2 regions of the Listeria sp. SHR_NRA_18 genome follow, and region 2 is predicted to be linked to the other one. Evidence: predicted binding sites of a transcription regulator. Region 2 holds the regulator's gene; the other holds the start of a gene.

Region 1 (7,825 bases), on a different contig from region 2:
CCACTTTTTCACCGTTTCTCAATCCCCCTCCATTTCACTTACCACACCAGTTTAGCGCAGCAATGTTAAGCGTTGTTTGAGAATGTGTATCGATCCTGTATTTTGCATGTAAATTTTCAATCCTTACAATAATTATGATAAAACTGTAAGATATTCTTAGTAAATTGTTATTTAAATCGCGGGAAACTCCCATGCGCACAGGCTATAATGGAATTAGGAAAGGAGCTGTTGAATATGAAAAAATTCTGGCAAGTAATTACAGCGATTGGCGAGACACTTGTAGACCCTGCAAAAATGGCTAAGGAAGTTAACCGTGCTGGCTAATCAAAACAAACAGAAACCCCGACTATAACGCCCACCTTATGAATCAGGGCCTATAATCGGGGTTTATGCATTTATTTATCTATAAATTGAGTCCATCACCACCGTAACAACACTAGCTTCAAGCGTGGCATTGGCTCTACTTTCGATCAAATCATCTACATATTTCGCTATTTCTGTGGAAATCGAATGCGACGCGGTTCTGTAAAGTAGGCTCGGCGTATGATCGACTACATAGTGTAAAATCCCGTCGACCGTATATGTCGGATTCGCAATCGTCGTTGGAATACTCGTTTCAATGGCGCCCGCCCGATCACAACTCACATCGATAATAATTGCATTTTTCTTCAAACGCTGTAAATCTTTTCGATACATAATATGATCTGTTCGTTTCAAATCCCATAAAATCGCATTGATAATCACATCATATTGCGGTAATTCCTCTTGAAATAAGGCTTCTTGATTACGATTATAAATATGAACTTCGGCGCCTAAGTTTTGCAGTATTTTCTGTGCACCATGAGATACATTACCACGCCCCAAAATCGCCACTTTTGTATTGTAAGGCATCTCGCCAATCAGTTGGTACGCATGCATAATCGCACCCTCGCCTGCCAGCTCATTATTGATCCAGAAACAATGGCGATTCATGTAGTCCATATTCTCCCAAGCGTAGGCTTTCACCCCTGATTCCACCAATTTATTCGCGATATCCTTATTTTGTTCCGCGTGCACCCAGCCAAATATCGTCTGACCTTTTTGTAATTGGCTTAGAAATTCGGAGTCACCGATCTTCGGCTCGCAAATAATATCTTGACGGAGCACGTCCGCTCGCGACTGAACATGACAGCCAAGCGCCATGTATTCCCCATCTTCTATCCCCAAAACCTCACCATACCCTGTTTCGAAAAAAAGCTGATCTGCATTCGTAATAGTCGTGATATGTTCAGGTAACAACGCAATTCTCTTCTCGTTTTCCTTATGACTATTGACAAAACCCATCGTCTTTTTCTTCATTTCTAACATTTTTTTTACCTCCATTGTATTTGTGGTATAGGTGTTTAGTCCAGCATTTTTTTGTTTATACCGACTTTTCCGACTAATAATCCGTGTGATGTCTGCAATATTCCTTGCTACTTAATAGTAACACATAAAAATGATACGATGCTAATTTATGTGAAATTTTTACAAACAAAAAAGCGACCCTCCTATTTTCAGGCCACTTTCTTTGTTCACTTATACATAACGATTTGTTCTGCTTTCAAAGACGCCTTCACGTCAATAATCCGCTGATTACTCGAGCCTCGAAATGCGAGTTTTACATCGAATAAATCCTGTTCAAAACGCCCATCGACAAGGACATCTACATAAGAAAGCAGCTCCAATTTATCCGGCGTTTCCTGCATCAATTCTTCCCACGTGTAACCCGTCCACGACCAAATATCCTTCGCATCGCCAAACAACGTCCGAATCCGCTTCACGAGCGGCAAACACACACCCGTATTCAAAAACGGCTCCCCGCCAAGCAGCGTCAAACCCTGCACGCTTTCATGCCATAAATCCGCGATAATCCGGTCCTCGAGCTCCTCCGAGTACGGCGTGCCATAGCGAAATGACTGCGCCGCCTTGTTGTAGCAACCTTCACAATGGAATGGACAACCAGATACATACAAGCTACAACGCACGCCCTCGCCATCGACAAAATTAAACGGCTTATAATCAGCGACATAGTTTGCGGACATGTCCTCAGCGCGCCATTCTTGCGGTTTCGGATTATTCATCGGAAGACTCCAGATGCTTCACCCGTTGCGTAATCTCCTCGTGTCTGCCATGCACCATTGGCCGTTTCATCGGATTCCCAAGATATCCACACGTCCGCTTCACCACATCCGCCGTTTCTGGGTTCGTATTTCCGCATGCTGGGCACTTAAACCCTTCCGCGGTCGGCGCAAATTCGCCCTCAAAATCGCACTCATAGCAACGATCAATCGGTGTATTCGTTCCCAAATAAGCGACACGATCATATGCATAATCCCAAACGGCTTCCAAAGCTTTCAGGTTATGCGTCAACTTCGGATATTCACAATAATGAATAAAGCCACCAGAGCAATATTCGGGATATTCCATCTCAAAATCGAGCTTTTCAAACGGCGTCACTTTTTTGCGGACATCATAATGAAACGAGTTTTGATAGTATTCTTTGTCTGTGATGTCTTTAATATCGCCGTATTTAGCGCGGTCCAAGCGATTAAAGCGATCCGTCAAACTCTCGCTCGGCGTCGAATATACGCTGAACCAATAGCCATATTCCGCCTTCCAAGCATCCGCGTATTCCTTCAACTCTCGCAAAATCTCAATCGTGAACGCCTTCGCTTCAGGATTCGTCTCCCATTCACCGCCATAAAACATTGTCGCCGCCTCATACAAGCCAATGTAACCAATCGAAATTGTCGACCGCTCCTTGTTGAACAGCTGATCCACATCCTGCCCATCATCGAGCCGCTTTCCAAACGCCCCATGCTTATACAAAATCGGCGCGTTCTCCGGTTTTGCCTCCCGAACCCGTTCCAATCTGAAAAGTAGCGCGTCCTTCATCGTTTGCATCCTTTCCGTGAAAATTTCCCAAAATCGTTCCTTATCACCGCCACTTTGAATCGCAATTCTCGGCACATTCAGCGTCACAACACCCAAATTATTCCGCCCAGCATTCACAAATTCACCATCCGCATCTTGCCACGCCGGTAAAAACGAACGACAACCCATCGGCACCTTGAAATCACCCGCCAAGCGCACCAACGAATCATAATTCAGCACATCCGGATACATCCGTTTCGCCGAACATTCCAGCGCCAACTGCTTAATATCGTAGTTCGGGTCCTCTGCGTCCAAATTCGTCCCCCGTTTCACCGAGAAAACCAATTTTGGAAAAATCGCCGTCTGCTTATCCTTGCCAATCCCACCAAGCCGAACCCTCAAAATCGCCATCTGAATCTCGCGCGCAAACCAGTCCTCGCCAAGCCCAAAGCCCAGCGTCACGAACGGCGTCTGGCCATTACTCGTGTACAGCGTATTAATCTCATACTCCAAACTCTGCATCGCGTCATAAATATCCTTTCGCGTCCGTTCCCGCGCAAATTCCTCCCGGCGCTCCGCCAAAACCCATTTTTCCGCCTCGCTCTCGTGTTTCTCATAATTCCGTTTCGCATACGCCGCTAAAACTTCATCAATCCGATCCACCGAACAACCACCATACTGCGAACTCGCCACATTCGCGATAATTTGCGCTATTTGAGCCGTCGCCGTCTGAATCGATTTCGGGCTTTCCACGTTCGCATTCCCAATCGTGAAACCGTTCGCCAGCATCCCCGCAATATCGATCAAACAACAATTCGTCATCGCGTGATACGGACTATAATCCAGATCGTGAAAATGAATATCCCCCTTCAAATGAGCGTTCGCCACATGTTTTGGCAGCATATATTTCAACGCATAACTTTTCGCCACCGCGCCCGCCGTCAAGTCCCGCTGCGTATTAAAAACCGTCGCGTCCTTATTAGCGTTCTCGTTCACCACCGTTTTATCCCGATCCAGCAACTTCTGCACACTCGTCGTTAAGTCCGTCATGTTCGCCCGCTGCGAATCCCGGTCATGCCGATACTCAATATAAGCCCGCGCCACATCTGGATATGTAGATTTCATCAGCTGATTCTCGACCACATGCTGAATCTCATCAATCGTCACCGCCATATCATTTGGTAAGTTTTTCACAATGTCAACTAAAACTGCTTCCAAATACGCCGCATCATCCACGCCACAACTCACCATTGAAGCCTGCACCGCATTCCGAATCTTAATCAGGTCAAACCCGACCTTCCGACCATCCCTTTTAATAACTAATTGTTCCGTTTCCTTCTCCACGTACATTATCTCCGCTTCCCTTCGAACACTATATATTGTATCTGCATTTCTATTATGGCACAATATAAGCTTTATTTCTAACGGAAACCGAAGCAAATCAGAAAATAGGCTATTCGAACGAACTTTCAAAAAAAGCTTGCCAAGGGAGAATGTGATTAAATCAACAATTGTGTTCCGCCAGATAATAATGACTACATAGTGAAGAGGCTAATGGCTTATTTCCGTGAAAAAAAGGAGCGCTCAAAAAAACACGCTACCTTCTAAAATGATTAATCAATTTGGTATAGTCAGCTGTCTCTGTCCCGGCCCTCCGCTGTCTACTGGGCCTACAGATACTTTTGCAAATTTCTCCACACCATCTACTTTATAGCTTAAACTAATACTTGTTGCTTTTTCTATACTTGAATCGACCACCAATTTTTTCTTATAAGTGCTATCTTCCTTTAAATCTAACTGAAAGCCAGTGCCTATTTGCCTCATTCTTACTTCTTGTAAACCATCTTTTCCACGCAATGTAAATGTTGGATCTAATGATTTCCCATTAATGTCAAGCGCTTCATTCATACTAAACCCTAATTTATCAAACTTGGACAACCCCATTATCGCATTCCCTTTTGGCGTATCTACTACTTTTGAAATATCAGATGAAAATATGACATTCCTTGAACTTCCTTGGCTTAATTTGACTTCTTTATTAAGCGAATAAATAGTCGATAACGTGCAATTATTCAACTCAAAACCGCCTCCGCCTGATTCGTCACGATAAGGCAAATACGTGATAGAACCAATCGCAACTCCTGTTTTACAAATTGTCTTCAGTGCTAAATTGGAGATTTGTTCGTTCGTTTGTCCTGATATCGTTGTCCCAGTTGCATTTCGTAAATCAGCCTCTACAATGATTGCATTTTCCGCAAATGCTGCGGAACAACCCGACATAGTGACGCCTCTACAATCCTTATAATGGAAAGCGTTTCCTGCTTCTGGCTGTGGGTCACTCGCATTTTCTTTTATAGCCGAAAATGCTTTACAACCGATCAGATTGATTTCTTGGTAACGATTGATGTAATATAACGCTCTATCTGCCTCTTGTCCCCACCGAAGAGCTACACAGTTTTCCATCAAAAGTGTTTGCCCTAAAACTTTGATATTACTACTTGTCTGAGTAAAATTAAAGGCACTATGATTCTTATTGACACCTCTTATTTCAACATTTCTAAAGCTCAACTGATCGTAGCCTCTTATTACGGTGATACCATGAACAGTAGCATTCTGGCAACTTATCGTTAAACCATTTTCGATACCTACTGATTTAGCGCTATCAAAATCATGCCCTGGCTCAAATCTAATTACTTCACTACCTGTAAATTCCGTCTCCACACTAAGCATTGATCTGTATGGGCTTGCAGAACGAATATATATTCCAGGATAATCAATTGTTATCGTTTCGTTAATTTTATATGTGCCTAGAGGTATAAAAAGAATGCCTCCTTTTAAATGAATAAGTTGGTCTAAAGCCTCACGAATAGCCTCCGAATTTTCTGCCCCGCTATTTGTTGTTGCTGCACCGTAATCTGCTATATTTATAATACTCGATATACTCATTTCATCATCCCTTCCATTTTTAATTTATTTTAAAATGTAAACGCCTCCTCGCATCTACACAGTAAATATATCATAAATAAACCTATATTTGGTGACTATTCTGTGAATTTCAATAAAAATAAACCTTGTTTAAATCCATTATGGTGGATTTAAACAAGGTTTATTTTCTTAATCTGAATAATTATATTTTCGCCTTAAAGCAAACGCATCTAATTTACGATTTTCTATCTCATGTCGATAATATAAAACTACTGAGCCTTTTTTTATCTTATTAATTTTACCTCTAGAAACTAGTGAAAAAAAACATTGCCTAGATACACCTAAATATTCAATGGCTTCCTTTGTTGAGAGAAAGTACTCGTCTAATATCTCTAATAAATTTTTATTTTCCATATGAACCTAGCCTTTCCTTATTATTAAATACCTTTATATATGCTTTCCCATTTTTTGTTATAGGAGCCTATAGAGAATTTAGTTTGAATCATTGTGTATGCTTTTTGGCTTTGTTCTTTTCTTGCTACATCATTATCTAATAAATAAGCTAGTTCTCTACTCAATTCTTCCACATCACCAGGGCTTACTAATCCACTGTTTGCTCTATGTTGAATCACTTGCGGAATACCTCCAACTGGCGTACTAATATTGGGGATTCCGTTTGCCATTGTTTCTAGTATAGCCATTGGAAGACCTTCGTGATAAGATGGTAAAACATGGATTATCGCATCATCCATTACTGCTTTTTTCTGTTCGGCTTCAATCCATCCACCTATCTTAACGTTGCTCAGAGCTTTCGTTTCAATTATTTGTGTTACTTGTTCCAAATCTCCGTCACCATAGAGAACAAACTCATAGGTTGCATATTTTTCACCTAAAAGCTCTACTGCTTTCAATAAGTCGTACGTGCCTTTACGCTCACCAAGTCGGCCAAACATAACAACTGTTTTTCCATCATTAGTATATGGATTAGACGTGGGAACCTCTACCGCATTCTCAACAATTGTTATTTTCACTTTGCATATTTGCTTATAAAACTTAGCCCATTCCTCGCTAAGCACAATAAGCTCATCCACATGATTTAATTGCTTTTTTATCCATTGCTGTTGTTTCGGTGTTCTGTCGTCATAGAATAGATCGAATTGGGAGCCATGCATGTGCAAAATTACCTTGCGACGAAACATTTTTGCGGTTCTCATGAATAGAACTTTTCGATAGAAGCTTCCTTTCTGAGCAATATGGATGTGCGCAATATCGATTTTTTTTGCTAGGAGAAGCATACAGAACTGAAATAGTGCCTTCATTAGAACTAACATGCGAAATATTGAGTTGCCCTCTCTCCAGCTAGCAATGTAATGTATTTTCACTGTATCTTTTGAAAAAGTTTTTTCAAAATTAGCGATTACTGTAGCAATCCCACCCTTTGATGTCGTTCCTGGACCAATCATAGCAACTTTTTTCATAGTACCGCTTCCTCTCCTCTGTTTTCTTGATATTCATTTTTTAATGCCACCATATAGATAACTGCTAATACGATAGTTACCATGGTGCCTGATACCATCACTGTATCCATAGGACTCGTGATGAAGGCATAAATAAGCGGGAGCATAATCAAAAACTTTGTCTGATAATCATTTATTTGTACTTCCTTATATAACAGCCATACTATATACCCAAAAAGGAAAATGATGAACGCAGCTCCCATAAATCCTAGCTCACCGAATACCATCGCCCAGAATGAATCTGCTATAAAGCTAGGATATTCTTGTGATAAACCCCATACTTTAGAGATATTATAGGTTTCGTATAGCGGGGAATAGTTTAGTCGCGAGGCATGTGAGCCAAACATGCCTAGCCCTGCACCTAATGGAGCGTGTTCACTGGCAATTTGAAGCCCTGTGTTTAGCAAAACGCCTCTTGCTTCGTCTTCTGAACCGAAGAACTGAGAGACAACTCGATCTCGACCGAACCAAGCCAAGACACCCGCTAC
Region 2 (7,825 bases):
ACGGATATGGAGCAAAATACACCGGCGAGTTTGAAAGAAAAATATGATCTTATGCCGGAGCAAATCATTGATATGAAAGGCTTAATGGGCGATGCTTCCGATAATATTCCTGGAATTCCTGGCGTCGGCGAGAAAACGGCATTAAAATTACTACATCAATTTGGCACGGTAGAAGAAGTACTAGCCAATGCCGATCAAATTTCGGGTAAAAAGCTACAAGAAAAAGTAATGGATAATAAAGAATCAGCCGTAATGAGTAAAGAATTGGCGACAATCAACACGGATTCGCCACTAGAAATTAAAGTCGCGGATCTGAAATATACTGGCTACGATACGGAAAAAGTGGTGCCGTTACTGAAAGAACTTGGTTTTGCGACACTTTTGAAAAATATACAGGGGGAATCGAGCGAACCGGAGAAAGAAATGGAGAGCCTCTCGTTTGAAATAGTAGATGAGATTACGGCGGAACATCTGAGCGACAAAACCGCGATTTATGTCGAATTGGATAATGACAACTACCATACGGCACCGTTTATTGGGATTGCGTTTCATTCGGAAGCGGGTACATTTTTCGCAAATGCGGATGCGCTCACAAAGTCTCCAGCATTGAAAACGTGGTTGGAAGATCCGAAAAAAGAAAAAGTCGTATACGATGCGAAGAAAACGATTGTCGGGCTTTCCAAATTTGATATTGCGGTCGACGGTATCGAATTCGATATTATGCTCGCTTCTTATTTACTCAACCCATCCGACACGATTGGTGATTTTGCGAGTGTTGCAGTGAGTCACGATTTCGACGCGGTGAAAACGGATGAATTGGTGTACGGAAAAGGGGCAAAACGCGCGATTCCAGAAGAAGCCATTGTTGCGGAACATCTGGCGCGTAAAGTTGTCGCCGTTTCCGAATTAGAGAAAAAAATGCGTACGGAACTCGAAAATAATGAGCAGTTAGGCTTATTTGAAGACCTCGAATTACCGCTATCCAAGGTTTTAGCGAAAATAGAAATGTACGGCGTCAAAGTGGACACGGCGCGTCTAGAAGATATGAAAGTTGAGTTGGCAGGCCGATTAAGCGAACTCGAAAAAACGATTCATGAGTATGCAGGATCTGAATTCAACATCAATTCGCCGAAACAATTAGGCGTTATCCTGTTCGAAAATCTAGGGCTCCCAGCAGAAAAGAAAACGAAAACAGGCTATTCCACATCCGCCGACGTCCTTGAAAAACTGGCAGGATCGCATCCAATCATTGAAAGCATCCTGATGTACCGTCAACTTGGCAAACTCCAATCAACCTACATCGAAGGCTTGCTAAAAGTGACACATCAAGATACGCAAAAAGTATACACGCGTTTTAACCAGACATTGGCGCAAACAGGCCGTTTGAGCTCTGTTGACCCGAACCTGCAAAATATCCCGATTCGTTTGGAAGAAGGCCGCAAAATTCGTCAAGTCTTTGTCCCATCTGAACCAGGTTGGAAGATTTTTTCTGCGGATTACTCACAAGTCGAACTACGCGTTTTGGCGCATATTTCAGAAGATGAGAACCTACAATACGCCTTCAAACACGACTATGATATCCATACAAAAACTGCGATGGACGTTTTCCACGTGGAGCAGGAAGAAGTCGATTCGTTGATGCGCCGCCAAGCAAAAGCCGTCAATTTTGGTATCGTATATGGCATTAGTGATTACGGTTTATCGCAGAATCTAGGTATTACGCGGAAAGAAGCACGGGATTTTATCGATCGTTATTTTGCGAGTTATCCTGGCGTAAAAGAGTACATGGAAGAAATTGTGCGTTCTGCGAAGGAAAAAGGCTATGTTGAAACGATTTTGCATCGTCGCCGTTATATTCCTGAAATCACGAGTCGCAACTTCAACGTTCGTGGATTTGCCGAAAGAACCGCGATGAATACACCGATTCAAGGAAGTGCCGCGGATATTATCAAAAAAGCGATGATTCTCATGAATGACCGTCTTATCTCGGAGAAACTCGAAGCACGTTTGCTACTCCAAGTGCACGATGAGCTCATTTTTGAAGCACCGGAAAGCGAAATCGCGAAACTCGAAGAAATCGTTCCCGATGTGATGGAGAATGCCGTCGCGCTTTCTGTCCCACTCAAAGTCGATAGTTCTTTCGGAGACACGTGGTACGACGCGAAATAACAGAAGTAAGGGGTTAAAATCATGCCAGAATTACCAGAAGTAGAAAACGTTCGGGCAACACTCGCCGAACTTGTTATAGGAAAAGAAATCGATCAAGTTATCGTCGGCGTTCCAAAGATGATCGTCGGCATGCCAGCAGAACAATTTGTTGGGAATATGATCGGGCAAAAAATCGAAGCCGTTCGCCGTCGCGGCAAGTTTCTGCTAATCGACACAACGGATGGCACGCTTTTATCGCATTTGCGCATGGAGGGCAAGTACCGTCTCAATAATGCGACAGATCCAGTGGACAAGCACACACACGTCACGTTCCACTTCACGGATAACACAGAACTACGCTACCTTGATGTCCGGAAGTTTGGCACGATGGAACTCGTATTAAAAGGGCAAGAAGGACTCACCAAATCTATCCAAAAACTCGGACCAGAACCGCTTTCCGACACGTTTGAAAAGAGCGCTTTTGCGATGAAACTAATGAAATCAGGTCGCGCCGTCAAAACCGTTTTGCTGGATCAAAGTCTTGTTGCGGGTATCGGAAATATTTACGCGGATGAGGTTTGTTTTCAGGCGAAGGTACTTCCGGAAAGACCGGCGAACACATTAACACCAGCTGAAATCATGCGACTTTATGAGAGTACTAGGTCAATCATGGCAGAAGCAGTCGCACTCGGAGGTTCCACCATTCGTACGTATGTGAACTCACAAGGAAAGATTGGCGGTTATCAAGATAAACTGCAAGTCTACGGCGAAAAAGACAATCCGTGTCCGGTTTGTGGCACGCCAATTGTGAAAATCAAACTGAATGGCAGGGGCACGCATTTTTGCCCGAAATGTCAGAAATAGGTGACGCGGATGGCTTATATTATTGGATTAACAGGCGGAATTGCAAGCGGTAAAAGCACGGTTAGTCAGATGCTTCATGAAGCTGGTTTTCCAATTGTTGACGCGGATATCGCTGCTCGAAAAGTTGTCGAGGCTGGGACGGAAGGCGCGAAGCAAATCAGAGCTACTTTTGGCGCAGAGGTTTTTCAAGAGAACGGGGAGCTTGATCGGCAGAAGTTGGGTAGCATTATTTTTCACGATAGTGAGAAGCGAGAAGTTTTAAACGCGATTGTGCACCCGCTTGTAAGGCGCTGGATGTTGGCTGAACGGGATCGATGGATAGCCGCTGGACATGATATTATCGTTTTTGATATTCCACTTTTGATAGAGAGTAAGCTGCAAGAAATGGTAGATACGATTGTCGTTGTTTTTGTGGATGAAAAGACGCAATTAGAGCGTTTGATGAAGCGGAATAATTTAGGGAAAAGCGAGGCACAAGCTAGAATCGCCAGCCAATTACCGCTAGCTGAAAAAATAAAACAGGCAGATATTGTGATTGATAATTCACAGAGTTTAGCCGAAACAGAACAACAAGTAAGCGCGCTAGTCCGCACCTTTTCAAAGTAGAAGCTTTGGTGGGAGTCGTGGTATACTAGGGAAAAGGAATCACATAAAATAGGAGTGGATGACAATGAAATGTCCATCTTGTAAAGGCAATAGCTCACGCGTTGTGGATTCAAGACCGGCGGATGATGGCAATTCCATTCGACGTCGCAGAGAATGTGAAACGTGCGGCTTTCGCTTCACCACATTCGAAAAAGTAGAAGAAAGCCCGCTTATCGTCGTCAAAAAAGACGGTGTTCGTGAAGAGTTTGCCAGAGAGAAAATATTGCGCGGCCTCATTCGTGCTTGTGAAAAGCGGCCGGTCTCCGTGGAACAATTGGAAGACGTCGTGAACGCAGTCGAACGCGAGCTACGAAGCATCGGTGAAAGTGAAGTATCTTCGCATTTGATCGGTGAGAAATTAATGGATAAATTGGCGGTTTTAGACGAGGTTGCCTATGTGCGATTTGCCTCGGTTTACCGCCAGTTCAAGGATATCAGCGTTTTTGTGGAAGAACTAAAAGATTTAATGAATAAGACAAAATAGGAGTAAGAAAGGTGAAGTAGAGTGGCAGAATTTTGGATGGAGTTACAGCCGGTCGATAGCTATCAAGTGAAGGCGAATGGTGTTTTATCAGAAAAAGACCGCAAAATCATGACTTTTTTATATCAGCCGCTAATGGGAGCAGAATGTTTGGCGCTCTACGACACGCTTGTCACAGAGGTGGAGGAGAACCGCCTTTGGTCCGAGAGCCATAGTCATACCCAGCTGCTAAACTTGCTCGGGATCAGCTTGTCGAACCTTTTCCAAGCACGATTGAAGCTAGAGGGGTTGGGCTTGTTGCGGAGTTTCGTGCAGACGACCGGCGAATCCCGACATTACATATACGAAATGGCAGCACCGCTTTCTCCTGAGCAGTTTTTTTCCGACGGGTTATTGAATATTTATTTATATAGCAAAATTGGAAACGCACAGTACCAACGATTGCGCCGCTTTTTTTCCGATGAACCGATGTCAGAAGATGGTTTTGATGAGGTGACGCGTTCGTTTCAGGATGTATTTGAGACGTTTCAAGGGAGCGAATTGCCGGTGAGTACGGTCGCGAATGGCGAACCTGTTGGGCGTGCGGTATCGCGAGGTGTCACGCTCGATGACAAAGCATTTGATTTTGCGGTGATGCTCCAAAGTTTATCGCCGACGATGTTATCACGAAATGCGGTGACGGAAGAAGTTCGCGCGTGCATTCTGAAACTGCACGCGATTTATGCGGTGGAAGAGCTCGATATGGTGCATTATTTGTATCGATCGGTGCAAGCAGACGGTTCGCTAGATCTAGACTATTTGCGCAAAATTGTACGAGATGGCTACCAGTTGCAACATAACCGCTTGCCGGAATTAAAAGCGAAAACCGAGCCTAAAGTCGCGTCACAAGATCTGCAGCCGCAAGAAGGTGCGTCGGATACAGAAGCGCTTGCTTATTATTTGGAAAACGTGACGCCATATCAATTGATGGTCGATATTAGCGATGGGGCAGTGCCTGCAGAGACCGACCTTAAAGTCATTGATGAAGTTTTGGCGCAACAGAATTTGCCGATTCCAGTCATGAATGTATTGATTGAATATGTTTTGCTTCGACTAGACGGTAAAATTTCTAAAAACTACATGATGACCATCGCAGCTCACTGGAAACGTAAAAAAGTACAGACCGCCAAAGAAGCGATGGAAATGGCTTGGGCTGAGCATGAAAAATATAAGAAACTTCAAGAAGAAGGCACGCAGAAACCGCCGGCCAATTATCGCAATAACAACCGTAAATTCAATCAAACAGGACGCAAAGAAATTTTGCCAGATTGGTTTGATAAAGAAGAAGTGAAACCAGTTGAAAAAGAAATGACTGTCCGCGAAAAATCGACGCTCGACAAGCAAGTTGAAGAGATGAAAAAACGCTTAAAAGAAGGTAGGTGACGAAGATGGATAAAATCGAAAGAACGCTCGGTCAGCTCTTCCAAGGTCGCGATTTTGAAAAACAATATGAAACATTGAAGCAGCAAGTTTTTGCTTATGGGCCGGTGAAGCAGTTTCTAAACGAGCACCAATCAGAGCTAAACGAACAAATCATCAATCAGAACTTATCCAAGCTTTACGAATTTATGACGGAGCACGAGAAGTATCAGCAAAAAGAAGATACATTGATGCCTGGTTACGCGCCGCGACTTAGTTTGAACGGCGACTATATCACGGTCACATATTACCCAACCGAGGAGAAAATTCAGGCAGACCGACAGCGCGCGATAGAAAAACGCATCCGGTCTCTATACATGCCGAAGCAAGTGATGGAGGCAACATTGGATGATTTTTCAATCGATAATGAGTCGCGTAGTGCGGCATTTTTAGCGGCTGGTGAATTTTTAAGCACCTATGAAAAAGGCGCCACTGGTATGCAAAAAGGTCTCTATATTCACGGCAGTTTCGGAACGGGAAAATCGTATTTACTTGGTGCTATGGCAAAGGATTTGGCGCTAAAAGGAATCTCAACAACGCTCGTATATCTACCAGAATTTATGCGTGAAATCAAGCAATCGATAGCGGATAACAGCGTCGGTGAAAAAATCCAGTTCGCGAAAGAAACCGATATTTTGATGTTAGATGATATTGGCGCGGAATCGATGACGACATGGACGCGTGATGAAGTGCTGGGAGCCATTTTGCAGTTCCGGATGCAAGAAGAATTGCCAACGTTTTTCTCGTCTAATTACAGTATGGAGCATCTAGAAAACCACTTGATGTTTTCGAATAATGGCACGGAAGAACGCATGAAGGCCCGCCGAATTATGGAACGGATTCGTTACTTGTCGAAAGAAGTAGAACTGGATGGCAGAAATAGGCGCTATTAAATTTTTTAGTACTAAAGCTTGCCATTTTGTCCAATCCGATTTATAATACAGGTAATGATGAAACAAGTATTGATAAGGACAACATTTTATTAGCGTCTGATTCACAGAGAAGGAGGCATTGCTGAGAACCTCCTAATTAGCCAGTAAAGTGACCCCCTTTGAACTTTTCATTCGAAATTGGGTATTCCCAGTAGTAGTTTGAGACGGATCACACCGTTAACTGTGACAAGAGTAGAATTTTTCGGAATTCTTGAATCTTGGGTGGAACCACGTGTTGAAAGACTCGTCCCTTGCATAAGCTAGGGATGGGTCTTTTTTTGTTCCCCAAAAAGTTAGAATGTGCTTGAAAAAAGTCCGCGTTTCGTCTAAAAAATTGGAAGAAGGAGTCGAAGAAAATGAAAATTACATTTCCAGATGGTGCAGTAAAAGAATTTGAGGCAGGCGTTTCCACAGCAGATATCGCCGCGTCCATCAGCCCAGGCCTCAAGAAAAAGGCATTAGCAGGTAAAGTGAACGGAACATTGGTCGACTTAGTAACACCGATTCTTGAGGATTCAAAAATCGAAATTGTGACTCCGGATCACGAAGACGCGCTGCAAATTTTGCGACATAGTTCCGCGCATTTACTAGCTCAAGCTTTAAAACGTTTATATCCAGGTATTACTTTTGGGGTAGGTCCAGCTATCGATTCTGGTTTCTACTATGACGTCGATACGGAAGTGGCGATCAGCGAAGAAACTTTCCCGGTAATCGAAAAAGAAATGCAAAACATCATTCGTGAAAATTTGCCGATTACACGTGAAGAAGTCTCCCGCGATGAAGCGATCAAACGTTTCAAAGCAATCGGTGATAACTATAAATTAGAACTTATCGAAGCGATTCCAGCAGAGGAAACAGTGACTATCTATACACAAGGCGAATTTTTCGACCTATGTCGTGGTGTGCACGTTCCATCAACTGGTAAAATTCAAGTATTCCAATTGCTAAGTGTGGCTGGTGCTTACTGGCGCGGCGATAGCAATAACAAAATGTTGCAACGTATTTACGGAACAGCCTTTTTCGATAAAAATGGTTTGAAAGAATTTCTACGTCTGCAACAAGAGGCGAAAGAGCGTGATCACCGCAAACTTGGTAAAGAGTTGGAGTTATTTGCGAATAGTCAAGAAGTTGGACAAGGCTTACCGCTATGGCTTCCAAAAGGTGCGACAATCCGCCGCGTGATCGAGCGTTACATCGTTGATAAAGAGGAACGCCTAGGCTACAACCACGTTTACACTCCAATTATGGCAAACGTAGAGCTTTACAAAACAAGCGGTCACTGGGATCACTATCATGA

Evidence for each region. The regulator NrdR, encoded in region 2, represses ribonucleotide reductase genes. The targets are predictions, from matches to a motif close to AACACNATATATNGTGTT.
Region 1: the regulator NrdR is predicted to act here: its motif matches at 4,264-4,281, upstream of nrdD (anaerobic ribonucleoside-triphosphate reductase).

The regions. Positions count from the first base shown of each region.
Region 1 is NZ_QPKR01000003.1:111,299-119,123, forward strand. Features, by position in the region: gene DUK53_RS06175 (metallophosphoesterase) at 1-12, opposite strand, end outside; gene DUK53_RS06180 (N(5)-(carboxyethyl)ornithine synthase) at 400-1,347, opposite strand; gene nrdG (anaerobic ribonucleoside-triphosphate reductase activating protein) at 1,554-2,102, opposite strand; gene nrdD (anaerobic ribonucleoside-triphosphate reductase) at 2,095-4,245, opposite strand; gene DUK53_RS06195 (glycosyl hydrolase family 28-related protein) at 4,513-5,841, opposite strand; gene DUK53_RS06200 (helix-turn-helix domain-containing protein) at 6,010-6,234, opposite strand; gene DUK53_RS06205 (glycosyltransferase family 4 protein) at 6,258-7,298, opposite strand; gene DUK53_RS06210 (hypothetical protein) at 7,295-7,825, opposite strand, start outside.
Region 2 is NZ_QPKR01000001.1:137,861-145,685, forward strand. Features, by position in the region: gene polA (DNA polymerase I) at 1-2,169, shown strand, start outside; gene mutM (DNA-formamidopyrimidine glycosylase) at 2,191-3,012, shown strand; gene coaE (dephospho-CoA kinase) at 3,022-3,618, shown strand; gene nrdR (transcriptional regulator NrdR) at 3,683-4,141, shown strand; gene DUK53_RS00790 (replication initiation and membrane attachment family protein) at 4,163-5,560, shown strand; gene dnaI (primosomal protein DnaI) at 5,566-6,489, shown strand; T-box leader at 6,550-6,783, shown strand; gene thrS (threonine--tRNA ligase) at 6,885-7,825, shown strand, end outside.